Regions from separate parts of the Photobacterium sanguinicancri genome, predicted to be linked through region 3. Evidence: predicted binding sites of a transcription regulator. Region 3 holds the regulator's gene; each other region holds the start of a gene.
The links. Region 3 encodes CRP, which controls carbon source genes, mostly activating them, when cyclic AMP is high. Its sites were predicted from a motif close to TGTGANNNNNNTCACA; they were not measured.
Positions count from the first base shown of each region.

Region 1: the regulator CRP is predicted to act here: its motif matches at 2,909-2,924, upstream of cdd (cytidine deaminase).
Region 2: the regulator CRP is predicted to act here: its motif matches at 2,060-2,075, upstream of OCU87_RS11050 (NupC/NupG family nucleoside CNT transporter).

Region 1 covers NZ_AP024850.1:1,816,974-1,821,263, forward strand. The annotation lists gene purT (formate-dependent phosphoribosylglycinamide formyltransferase) at 1-29, opposite strand, end outside; gene OCU87_RS08755 (hypothetical protein) at 385-789, shown strand; gene OCU87_RS08760 (DMT family transporter) at 885-1,760, opposite strand; gene cdd (cytidine deaminase) at 1,916-2,800, opposite strand; gene OCU87_RS08770 (CidB/LrgB family autolysis modulator) at 3,046-3,726, opposite strand; gene OCU87_RS08775 (CidA/LrgA family protein) at 3,726-4,067, opposite strand; gene OCU87_RS08780 (hypothetical protein) at 4,272-4,290, opposite strand, start outside.
Region 2 covers NZ_AP024850.1:2,345,814-2,350,103, forward strand. The annotation lists gene OCU87_RS11045 (hypothetical protein) at 1-108, opposite strand, end outside; gene OCU87_RS11050 (NupC/NupG family nucleoside CNT transporter) at 645-1,865, opposite strand; gene OCU87_RS11055 (LysR family transcriptional regulator) at 2,137-3,075, opposite strand; gene OCU87_RS11060 (PEP-CTERM sorting domain-containing protein) at 3,284-3,844, shown strand; gene OCU87_RS11065 (methyl-accepting chemotaxis protein) at 3,916-4,290, opposite strand, start outside.
Region 3 covers NZ_AP024850.1:247,642-251,931, forward strand. The annotation lists gene OCU87_RS01145 (DUF1338 domain-containing protein) at 1-688, shown strand, start outside; gene OCU87_RS01150 (hypothetical protein) at 819-1,013, opposite strand; gene crp (cAMP-activated global transcriptional regulator CRP) at 1,252-1,884, opposite strand; gene OCU87_RS01160 (OsmC family protein) at 2,157-2,561, shown strand; gene OCU87_RS01165 (phosphoribulokinase) at 2,658-3,527, opposite strand; gene OCU87_RS01170 (YheU family protein) at 3,607-3,825, opposite strand; gene OCU87_RS01175 (hydrolase) at 3,915-4,290, opposite strand, start outside.

The DNA of each region.
Region 1 (4,290 bases), 1.6 Mb from region 3:
GCATCAGGGCGAGTAGCTGAACCTAACATTGATAATCCTTACGAGTGAGTATTTAAACTGCGGACGATCATACCTGATTTAAACAATTGCGCAAACGTTTGCGTTGATAAGGAAGTACACTTGATTAAGAGTTAATCAGCCTAACGAATAATGGTTGATAAGTAATAATTACTCTTTGGTAAAACGCGGTAGGGAATAGGGTGTAAAAACGGGCATATATTCAACTATCGCCAAATGTTCCGTTAGGTTTGTAAAATGATTGTCAGACTTTAAGGTTAGGCCTCGTTAAATACGGATTGAGTCGTTACAGTGTGGGCAATCTAGCAGTGTTACTTTATTAGGCTGCTTCAAATCAAGATTCATATTGATATAGGTAAATGACCAATGAAAAAGTTGTTAGTGGGTTTAGCATTGATTGCTGCAGTACCTTTCTCGGCACATGCATCTAAAGGTATCGGTGTGTTCTTAGGTAGCCCGATGTCTGGCATTCAGTACAAACATGATGATCTTCGTTTTTCGTTGGGCGTTGAAAAGTTCGGTGTCGCATTCGACAAAACATTCAATATGGGCACACTTACCGACAACCGTAAGCTTGATAGTTTGTACACTTTTGTTGGCGCACAGTATGTTGATCACCATAACAAAAAAGTGGGTGTACGATCAGGTGTTGGCTTTCAGCTACCCATCAATAGTTTCGAATTATACGGTGAGCTAGGGCCGTCGTTGTATGTTGTTGAAGAAGTGGATTTGGATCTTGAAGCTGCATTGGGCTTTCGTATCCGTTTCTAACCTAATATGTCAGCAGAATAAAAAACGCCACCTCGGTCGAGGTGGCGTTTTGCTATCAAGTATTGATTTAAAAGTGATGATGATTTATCAGCATCTTATTTTTTACGACTTTCCCAATGGGTAATGAAGGCGACGGAAGCAATAATGATTGCGGCACCTAACCATAATCGGCCTGGTGGCACCCAGCCAAACACAATCCAGCCAGCCAGTACATTGAGTGGTAATTTTGCATGGTCAAAAGGTTGTACAAAAGAGGCGTCGGCAACCGCATAGGCTTTCGCTATTGCCCACTGCGCTAATCCTGTTAATAGCCCTGCACCCACTAATAATCCCCAAGTCTCTACAGAACTCGGCATTGTAAAGTCGGGTAGAGCCAGCAAAATATTGAAAGGCGTTATTAGCAGCAACAGATACACAACCATGGTGGTTGGTGAATCGTACGCTGACATTTTTTTCACCATTAATGAATAACTCGCCCAAAAGAATGCGGCGCCAACGGGTAATAACGTCGCCAAGTTAAAGTCATTCCCCCATGGTTCTAGGATGATCATTGCGCCAACAAAGCCCGCGAGGGTGGCAAACCAACGAGCAGCCCCCACACGTTCACGTAAGAAAATCCCTGAGCCAATTGTTGCGAATAATGGCGAGGTCATCAGTAGGGCGATACCTTGCCAAATAGGAACGGGATAAGCCAATGCCCATAACCAAAGCTGAATACCGATAACAGAGAGAAAAACGCGGACACAGTGTAAGCCGAAATGTTGCGTGCGCAAGGCTTGGCGGAGTCCTAAGGATCGTAGCCAAGGTAGCATCGCAATAAGCGCAATGAAGTATTGAATAAAAGCAACGGTAGTCGAAGGTAAGTGAAGCTTCACGCTCAGTACTTGAGCTAGGCTATTAACAATGGCAAATGCTAAGCCTGCGGTGAGCATCCAGCTCGCGCCTTGGATTGGATTATGGTGTTGAGACATGAGTAAGAGGCTGTCTGATGAATAGTGTGAATAATTTACAGAATCATACGCTTGTGCACTTATATCACCAAGCATAAATGAAAAAAGCGATGCCAATATATGGACATCGCTTTTTCTACGGTTACACAATTAGCCTAATGGCTGGTGTGTACAACTTATAGCGCACTATAAGTTAATGGGATATCTGGGTTGAGTGCTTCAAGGGTATTTTGCGTATCAGCAAGGTGACTAATGCTGCTACTTTGCTCAACAAGTGCGGCTTCAATGATACGGCTTAATTCGTAACCTGCCATATTCATATTGATAAGTGCCACTTGGAGCGGTGGTAGGCTTGGATTGAATGCGGCATTTTCAGCATACATGCCAACGAAAATACGACCGTCATCCGTTTTTAAAGCAACGCCACTGAAGTTTTTGGTATAAGGCGCGTGAGCACGGTTAGCGGCTTGGCAAGCGGCTTGAACCAGTTCGCTCTCTTCATCAACACCAAGACCATGATTGATTTCAGTTAAGAGTCTTTCTGTGATACCGAGATCGCTTGGGCCAAACGATTCTGGTAAATATTGTTGTAGGGTCTTTTCTTCACGCTCAGGTAACTGAACCTTGATGGTGTCTGCTGTGCTCAGTTCATTCATGAATTGACGGCAGTGACCACATGGGCTGTAGTTGATGGTGATATCTTTAACACCCGTTTCGCCTTTAACCCAAGCGTGGCTAATCGCAGATTGTTCTGCGTGGACCGTTTGCGAAAGTGCAGCGCCGACAAATTCCATATTGCCGCCGAAGTATAGGCGACCTGAGTTGCCTCGAACTACTGCACCTACACAAAAATGAGAAAGGGGAGACACAGAATACGTGGCTGCAAGAGGAAGCAGCGCAACGCGCAATTCGCTGTCAGTCATATGAGTTTGGCTGAGTAAGTTGTCGAATTGCTCTGCACTGATGGTAGCATCGAAATTGCCATCTTCCAGCATAGGCTTGATTGCAGTTGCAAGATCAGCCGGTAAAGAACCTAAAGCATCCATTACTTTAGTGTGCATGGTGGATTTCTCCGTCTTGTGTATGGAGAAATATTGTAGACAGGTCAAAAGAATAATAGTGTGATCATGATCACGTTGTTATTTATCTTGTTTCACCCATTACATAACTGAGAGTGAGGTCACACAAAGGGGCTAATTCGATATCCTTATTTTTCAATGAATTAGTTTTGTATTCGATTACTTGCACATAACGATACAAACCCCATTAATTACCAGCTAATTCTAATTAGCTAACAGTATTGGCACTAATAGCCAAATAAGGCTGCAATGAGTGGGAAAAGCACAGGGGCCAGTATTGACGTCATGACACCACAGATCACCAAAGCCAGTGAACTAAAAGCACCTTCTTGATAATTTTCTTCTGCGGCTTTTGCAGTCCCAAGTGCATGAGAAACCGTCCCCATGGTTAACCCTTTGGCTATCGGTGCTTTAATGCCAGCCAGCTTAAATAGTGGGTAGCCCAAGACAGCACCAAATAAGCCCGCAATGATCACCATAATGGCTGCAATAGCGGGTACACCACCAATTTGTTCTGCAACAGCCATAGCAATGGGTGTCGTTACAGATTTAGGTAAAATACTTGCAACTAACTCGACATTTGCACCTAGCGCAAACGCAATACCAGCACCCGTTACCATAGAAAGTACACTGCCAATAAAGCAAACAGTAAAAATGGTTTTCCACTTTGCACGGATTTGTGACAGTTGCTCATAGAGCGGGAAAGCAAGTGCGACAACCGCAGGTTCTAGTAGTGCATTGAGCCATTTATTTTGTTCAAAATAAGTTTCATAAGGCACATTTAGCCACATGAGCAAAGGGATAATAATAATTAAGCAAATAAGTAGTGGGTTAACAATGGGATGCTGAAGTCGTTTTGAAATAAGACGAGCAATATAAAAGACCACCAAGGTCGTGATTAACCAAATCATTGCTTTTCCTTATGGTGCGCTGCAATACCGATAACAAGAAAGACGACTAAGCTGCTGCCAATGGTACTGAGTAAAATAGGAAGGCTATTGGCACTTAATAAAGCAAAGTGATCCATGAGGCCAACACCCACAGGCACAAATAGTAGCGCCATATGACGAATTAAGAGATGGCAACCTGATTGGACCCAATGAGAGCGTATTAGGCCAGCAGACAGTAAACCAAAGAGAATAAGCATGCCTAGGATGCTACCGGGTATAGCAAGCCCAAGTAATGCTTGGATACCTTTACCCAAGAAAAGGCAAACGAGAATGATGCTGAAGGAGCGTAGATAACTCATGCTTTTATGCGATGCCAGAAGTAATGCTATTGCTTGATGGATTTATCATACAAAATAAGTGTGACCTACGCCACACTTATTTGAGGAGTTAAGTGCGGGGTAAATTTGGTCTGACAGGGGGATATGCCGCCAATTTTAACGCTTACTTTCTGTTAATTACAAAACAGAGTAGCCAAAAGCATTGCTATAGGCGGTGGTTCAGTACTATGACAATAAGATATTG
Region 2 (4,290 bases), 1.6 Mb from region 3:
CAATATCCATTCACCATCATCTCTTTGGGTGTGCGACTGCACTTTTTTACCATCGGAATGGATCAGATTGTCATGTTTATTAAGAAGCTTATCAACGGGAGATTTCATGTCGGGGCCAACCAGTATTTATTGAAACAAAGGTTTAGCAAAGGTAGCTAATACCGAGTTCATCAATAACCAAATCATTCTTGCTAGTGAGATCATTAATGGCATTGGTATCACTTTCTACACTTCGCTAGCTTTAGCATTGTATCACTTTTAAGAAAGCTGGACGCCATTCTTCGCTATACTTTTATCATCAATACAAAACGCTTCTCGGTATTTTTATATTGATAATAGTAACGCCCTTAGGTCTTAGCGTTGCCCGTGTATTCGGGCAACGTTTCCTCACGATTCTCACTTCACAGATGCAGCCCTTACATACACTCTTCCAATGTTCACGCCTTTAAACACAGGAAGCCTTCACTTACTTTACTCGCTGTGAGGCGCGCTTTTATCAACGTGTCTCATAACCACTTGCTTCATAACTAACAAGGCAATATAGATGCCAAATTTACTTTTACCTTTCCTTTGCCTCCCATAAACAAAAACAGAGAGCCGAGGCTCTCTGTTTCAAATTCATGCTCTAGCTATTGAGGGTTATCTTAGAAAGATAAGAACACACCAGCAATCGTTGCGCTCATTAGATTCGCTAACGTTGCAGCAAAGATAGCTTTAAAGCCTAAACGCGCGATATCAGGACGACGGCTTGGTACTACGCCACCTAAACCACCCATTAGCATTGCAATAGAAGTTAAGTTAGCAAAACCACATAACGCGAAAGTCACAACGGCTTGAGAGTGCGCGCTTAACTGATCTTTCACTACCATTAAATCCGCAAAAGCCACAAATTCATTAACGGCAATCTTCTTACCAATTAGGCTTGCAGCAATGGTCGCTTCAGACCACGGCACACCAATCAACCAAGCTACAGGTGCAAACAAGTAACCGAAGATAAGCTCAAGGCTTAAATTATTAATACCGAACCATTCACCCACATGGCCTAAGCCACCGTTGATTAATGCGATAAGGCTGATAATCGCCAGTAAGCTTGCACCTACTGCCATTACGATTTGCAAACCACCAAGCGCACCACGGGTTGCTGCATCAATGATATTTACAGGCTCGTCATCTTCCGCATCATCAGATGCTTGATTATCTTCATCAACTACTTCGGTTTGAGGAACCAAGATCTTAGCCATCATTAAGCCAGCAGGTGCAGACATGAAGCTAGCTGCCACTAGGTAACTGATATCGACACCCAAACCTGCGTAACCCACTAATGTGCCACCAGCAACAGATGCCAAGCCGCCAACCATTACAGCGAATAGCTCAGAACGGCTCATTTTCGCTAAGTAAGGACGAACAACTAAAGGAGCTTCAACTGAACCCACAAAAATGTTTGCTGTTGCAGACATAGATTCTGTGCGTGTTGTTCCAAGAATGCGTTGCAACATGCCACCAATGGTACGAATGATGAAACCCATTACGCCAAGGTAGTAAAGAACGGAAATAAGTGCAGAGAAGAAAACAATCGTTGGCAGTACATTAACCGCGAAGATAAAGCCAAGCTTAAACTGTGCTAGTTCACCAAAAAGGAACTCAGTACCAACACGACCGTAATCGATGATACCAGACACTGCATTTGACACGCTGTTAAGCACATTACGCCCAACAGGTACATATAGAATGAATCCCGCAAACACTAGCTGGATAGCAAAAGCACCACCCACAGTGCGCCATTTAATTGCGCGACGGTTTTCTGAACATAAGATAGCAACCGCAAAAAGCGTAAATACGCCTAAAATGCTGACCAAATAATTCAAGGTCATTCTCCACAGTAGTTTTTTTAGTAAACGATTGCGGAGGCATTCTATGCATATTAAAAAGTGTGACAAGGATCAAATTGTTACACTCATTTACACTTTGGATACACAACTTCGATTTTTTGATGCTTTTATCAGCAAAGCAAACGAAAACAACCTGATTGGTGCATATATGGGATACTCTTGTTTCCATGAGTGACAATGATCACATTATTACGCACCATAAATACATCAGTCATGGTGATATATTGCACAACATCACATGCAAACGTTACCGCAATACGTTGTCCCAATAGACAGGTTCACCTATGTGTACCCGTACAAACTCGATAAAAGCATGCACTTTCTTAGGTAAAAATTTGTAACGAGGGTAAACCGCGTACAAAGGCATGTGCTGGCTCAGCGTCCAATCAGGCAATAAGCGCACTAACTTTCCTTCACTGAATTCTTTATCCAGTAGGTAAGTCGCTAAATATCCAATCCCATTGCCTGTGAGTGTTGCGTCTAAGATGGCATCGGCCGAATCGACTCTGAAATTGCCTTTTACTTTCAGTTGTACATTTGTATCTTCTTGATTATCAGCACTGGTCTTATTAAAGCTCCAAACGTTGTCTTTACGCTCTCGGCTGTAATACGTAATACAGTTATGAGCAGCGAGATCATCAGGTGTATACGGCACCCCATTACGCGCAAGATAATCAGGGCTCGCCACTAATACAAAATGGCAATCCGCTAAATGACGGGCAACAAAACCCTCTGGTGGGGAATCTGTCATACCTATCCAGAGATCTAACTGTTCCGCGATAAGATCAACCCGATGATCAAACAGGCTCAGTTCTAGATCGAGTTGTGGATATTTTTCATGAAACTCAGAAATGAAGGGCGCGATATGGTGACGAGCAAAAGATTGTGCAATTCCAACCCGTAATAATCCCTGCGTAGTATCGCTGACTTCTAATAACTCGCTTTCGGCATCATTAATTTCGTTTGCTATATTTTCACAGTGCACCGCAAAACGTTGCCCTTCTTCTGTCAATGCAAACGAGCGGGTCGTGCGCTGTACTAACTGCACACCTAAACGTTCTTCCAGTTGCTGAATTTGTTTACTCACTTGAGTGCGAGAAATATCAAGCAACTGCGCAGCTTTAGTGAAGCTCTGCTGCTTAGTTAATGCATTGAAGACGATCATTTGCTGGGCTTTTTTTATCATAAACTCTCTTAAACCACTGTGTTGTTAGTTTTGTAGAAAATACTTTCATCATTCGCCTCGAATCTCGAAACTCATGATTGTCAAAAAACTTTACAAACTAAAGGTTACACCTTCCAAATAAAATTAAAATTTATTATAAATCAACGCACTGAAAACATGGCCTACTAATTGCGTTATTGAAATCACAAGCATCTAGGGAGAGAACGTTATGATTTCAAAGTTTAATACTGTTAAGAAACTCGCACTAACAGCAACACTACTTTTTGGTTCTGCAGCATCAGCGGGACCAATTGCAGTAGACACATGGTACGAGTTTAGCTTTGGTGCCACGGGATCGGCAGCACAAGCATGTACAAGCTGTTCAGCGAGCTCAGGTACTCCAACAGTATTCGCAGATGCACCAGCATGGACTTTCACCTCTACAGGCGGCCAAGGCTTTACCGTTGTAGATGCCTTCTTACGCGGTGACAGCTTTGATGTTTTCGACTTTGGCACATTATTATTTAGTACAACCCCTGTAGCGGCAACAGGCACTTGTGGTAGCGATCCTGAAGTTTGTCTGGCAGATCCACTCGTTAGTAGCAACCGTGTTCTTTTAGCGGCGGGGGCTCACTCAATTACAATGACTGTAAATAATAGTCCATTCAGTGGTGGTGCCGCTTATTTCCGATACGACGTGCCAGAGCCTACCACAATGTTTTTACTTGGTAGTGGCTTACTAGGTTTAGGTTACTTACGTCGCCGTAAATTGGCTGTTGAACAAAACTAAGCACTCAGAAAATTAGACAAAAAAATACCGAACATAAAGTTCGGTATTTTTTATCTGTACCTTTCTTTTCTTTATAACTTAAAGAAAGACAGCTGTTCTTTTTGTTGTTCCGCAAGTTGAGACAACTCAGCACTTGCTTGTGCACTCTGGCTGATACCAGCAACATTCTGATTAATGATCTCAGACATGTTGGTCACATTACGGTTAATGTCTTGTGTAACCTGTGATTGCTGCTCAGCGGCCGTTGCAACTTGGGTATTCATATCGCTGATCTGAACGACAGATTCAGTAATACCAACCAGTGCATCATTTGCTTGATTAGACAACGCTTGGTTACGTTGAAGCATTTCAAGGCTCTGCTGCATGCTTTCGTTCGCATTACCAGACTGAGATTGAAGTTCTTCAATGATAGTTTGAATTTCTTGGGTTGAAGACTGAGTACGCGC
Region 3 (4,290 bases):
GAATGATCATATTGCGTTGCGTACCTTCAATCTGCCTAAGGTAGGATTAGATGTGTTGGCAGCACCATTTATTGCGATTGGCTACCAGCCTTGTGGCACCTACCATTTTGAGGGCAAAAAGCTGTATGCCGAGCACTTTGAGCACCCTAATCCAGCCGCACCAAAAGTGTTCATCAGTGAACTATTAGTCGGGCAGTGTTCATCACTGTTGCAGCAAGCGGTTCGTGACTTAGTGAAACAAGTGCCAGAGATGGCGATGAAAGATCCCGCTTTTTTATACGGCGGCCGTTTGTGGGATATTGATTTGGCAACCTATGAAATGCTTGCCGCGGAAAGCGAATACGCGGGTTGGTTAGCTGCGCATGGGTTTGGTGCTAATCATTTCACGGTCAGTATTAATCAACTTGAGCAATTTACCGAAGTCGCAGAGGTGAATCATCTGCTGGAGCATAATGGCTTTGCTATCAATATGTCAGGGGGGGCGGTCAAGGGGAGTCCCGAAGAGATGCTGGAGCAATCTTCCACTATGGCCGATAAAGTACCAGTGGCATTTTTAGAAGGCGTAAAACAGGTCTCGGGTGGTTTCTATGAATTTGCCAAGCGTTACCCCAAAAGTGATGGAGAGCTGTATACCGGGTTTGTAGCGGCATCTGCAGATAAGATATTTGAAAGTACAAATAGCGATTAAGGATATCCCCAGCTCCTATGGCGCTGAGGAAAGATAGCGCTTCGGAAAGATAGCGCCGAGAAAATATGGCACTGAGAAAGCATGACAATAAGAATAATCGCCGTAGAGCTGATAACAGGTAATTGTGGGATCAGTGCAAGCTGTCTAGTGGTGGGGACCACTGCACATTACTTTGGCGATGTGGCATCTGCGTCAGCGCGATATGCTGCTCAAGATAATGGCGTTGACCATTAAAACCTGTCATTTCAACAGTGCTTGGTAGTGGGGCTATCGCTGTTGGTGGTGTCGCAGTTGCGCAGTGCGGAGAAAAACGTTCGATATCCATATCGTAAATCCCATAGTACTTGCCATCTGATGGCGATTGTCAGGCGAGGTTCTTAGTATCACCGGCCTGATAGTTGTTATGCATAATGTAGCACTGGTGGTGAAGTTAGCAAGAGAATAATCAGTGACAGCGCTAGCAAATGTATAACTGAGTATACGCTGAGAGTATTGGGTATTTTAGGTACAAAAAAAGCCGCAAAAGCGGCTTTTTTATTAGCTGTAATCGAGTCATCAAAAGATTAACGAGTACCGTATACCACGATAGTTTTACCGTGTGCAGAAATTAGGTTCTGCTCTTCAAGCATTTTCAAGATACGACCAACGGTTTCACGTGAACAACCCACGATTTGACCGATTTCTTGGCGAGTAATTTTGATTTGCATGCCGTCAGGGTGAGTCATTGCATCAGGTTGTTTTGCTAGGTTTAGTAGCGTCTGTGCAATACGGCCTGTTACGTCTAAGAACGCAAGGTCGCCCACTTTTTGGCTTGTTACTTGAAGACGAGTCGCCATCTGTGCAGATAGGCGCATCAAAATATCTGGGTTTACTTGGATTAGTTGACGGAATTTCTTAAATGAAATCTCAGCCACTTCACAAGGTGTTTTAGCACGAACCCAAGCTGTACGCTCTTGACCTTCTTCGAAAAGACCAAGTTCGCCGATGAAGTCACCTTGGTTTAGGTAAGAAAGAATCATCTCTTTGCCTTCTTCATCCTTGATAAGAACAGCAACAGAGCCTTTTACAATATAGTAGAGCGTTTCCGCTTTCTCACCAGCATGAATCAAAGTGCTTTTTGATGGGTACTTATGAATGTGGCAATGTGAAAGAAACCACTCTAGTGTTGGATCTGTTTGAGGTTTACCTGGAACCATATTACTAACTTCCTCTGCGTTTGTTGCCCAACAACGACATCCCTATAATTTCAGTTTGGGCTTAACAATAGAATTGTTCACTGGCTAGAATATAAAGCCAGCCGCTGGGCTGCAAGCTCACTTGAATAATTAATTGAGAGTTTAACTTTTTTCGGTGGGCATTTCTTGATATTGATCTATCTGAAATCGTCATTTTGTACTCATAAGTGTGCACATGATCACACGGTTGTTAGATTATGCAGAATTGACGCCAAAACACTAAGGAGAAAGCAATGCAATCACGTGTGAAATGGGTTGAAGGAATGACATTTTTAGCCCAGTCAAATTCCGGTCACAGTGTGGTAATGGACGGTAATGGTGGTGAAAAAGCACCCAGTCCAATGGAGCTAGTGTTAATGGCTGCTGGTGGGTGTAGCTCGGTCGATGTGGTGAGTGGTCTCCAATCAGCCAATCAAAAAATCACGGGCTGCGAAGCACAAATTTCCTCTGTTCGTCGCGAAACCGCCCCTCGCATTTTCACAACGGCGAATCTGCACTTCGTGGTAACAGGTCATGATCTTGATGATGCCTTAGTGGCGAAAATGGTTGCTGATTCACTCGAGAAATATTGCTCAGTGTGTTTGATGTTAGGCGAGGGCGTTGAGCTAACGCATTCGTATGAGGTGGTTGTTGCGTAAAGCCATTGTAAAATGAGCTTATCGTAGTCGCGTAAAACGGAGACATTACGGTCTCCGTTTTTGTTGGTGCTGAATGTGGGAGCCAAATTCGAGGCGTTAACCAATTTTTCCGGTATCAATCAGTTGTTGGATCAACGGGCGCATAATCAACTCCATTGCAAAGCTCATTTTTCCCCCGGGAACAACCAAGGTGTTATGGCGTGACATGAAAGAGCCCTGAATCATCGACAGTAAATACGGGAAATCGACATTTTTGATACCACGAAAGCGGATCACGACAAAACTCTCATCCAAGCTTGGGATCCCTTTGGCGCTGAGTGGGTTCGAGGTATCCACCGTAGGAACTCGCTGAAAGTTAATATGAGTGCGTGAAAATTGCGGCGTGATGTAATTAAGATAATCATCCATCGAACGGACGATAGATTCCATGACGGCTTCGCGCGAATGGCCCCGATCGCGGGTATCGCGCACAATTTTTTGGATCCACTCTAAGTTGACGATAGGCACCATGCCAATCAGTAAGTCGACATGCTGTGCAACATTGGTTTCACCATCGACAACCCCACCGTGCAAGCCTTCATAAAACAAGACGTCGGTATTTTCGGGTAATTCTTGCCATGGGGTGAAGCTACCTGGCATTTGGTTGTAGGGGACGGCTTCGTCAAAGGTGTGGAGATAACGGCGGAATTTACCTGTGCTGTCTTCACCATATTGGCAGAAGAACTGCTCTAGTTGTGGAAAGTCATTTGCTTGTGGGCCGAAATAACTGATATGACGACCTTGTTCTTTGGCTTTACGAATTTCAACATCCATTTCAGGACGGGTAAATCGGTGGAAACTATCGCCTTCAAGCCATGCTGCGTTGATGCTCATCATATTGAACATTTTGCGGAAGGCTTCTGAAGTGGTCGAGGTGCCCGCACCGGACGACCCTGTTACTGCAATGATGGGATGTTTTGCAGACATGACAAACCCTGTCGTTAAGATTAACGATGAGTTATTAACAGGATGTTGCGATTAGATCAAGCGTAAGCGTCCGCGAGTATTAGAAATTGAGATCTCGACGAAGCTTAATGTCCACTGATTCATGCAACTCTGAGAACATGACAACGGCATCGCCTTTCGCCAATTGGCCGCGAACATGTTGGACTTTTTGTTCTAGCGTTTTTTCGTGTTCACCATAATCGGTGCCTTCTCGTAGCACGAAGTGCTCGATCAAGTTGTCGAGTGTTTCTGGGGCGATGTCTTGCCAAGGAATAATCATAACAACCGCTTACTGCTAGGGAGGGTATATTAACCACTGATAACATTATTATCAGTGGTTAAGGATAGTAATGGCAAGAGCCGCTTTTGCTATTCGCGCTTATTTACGCCAGCAAAAGGTGCAAACCAAGCGGGTACTGTTGTTTCTAACCAAAATGTAGGATTACGCCATGAGCCCGTTAAAAAGCCGACATGCCCCCCGTTAGGGCTGAGGTGGTAATCGATATGGTCAGGTAATGGTTGTGAGGGGATCACATCATGCGTCATGAAAGGGTCGTCCTTCGCATGAATGACCCGCAGCGGTACTTTGACCTGATGCAAACGTTGTAAGCCGCTACAGCGCTGATAATAGTCATTGGCGTCCTGATAGCCGTGCAAAGGGGCTGTCACTAGATCATCAAACTGGCGCAGAGTGCTAATGGCTTCGATACGTGTTTGATCTAATGGTAAGGCGTCAGGCAGCAGG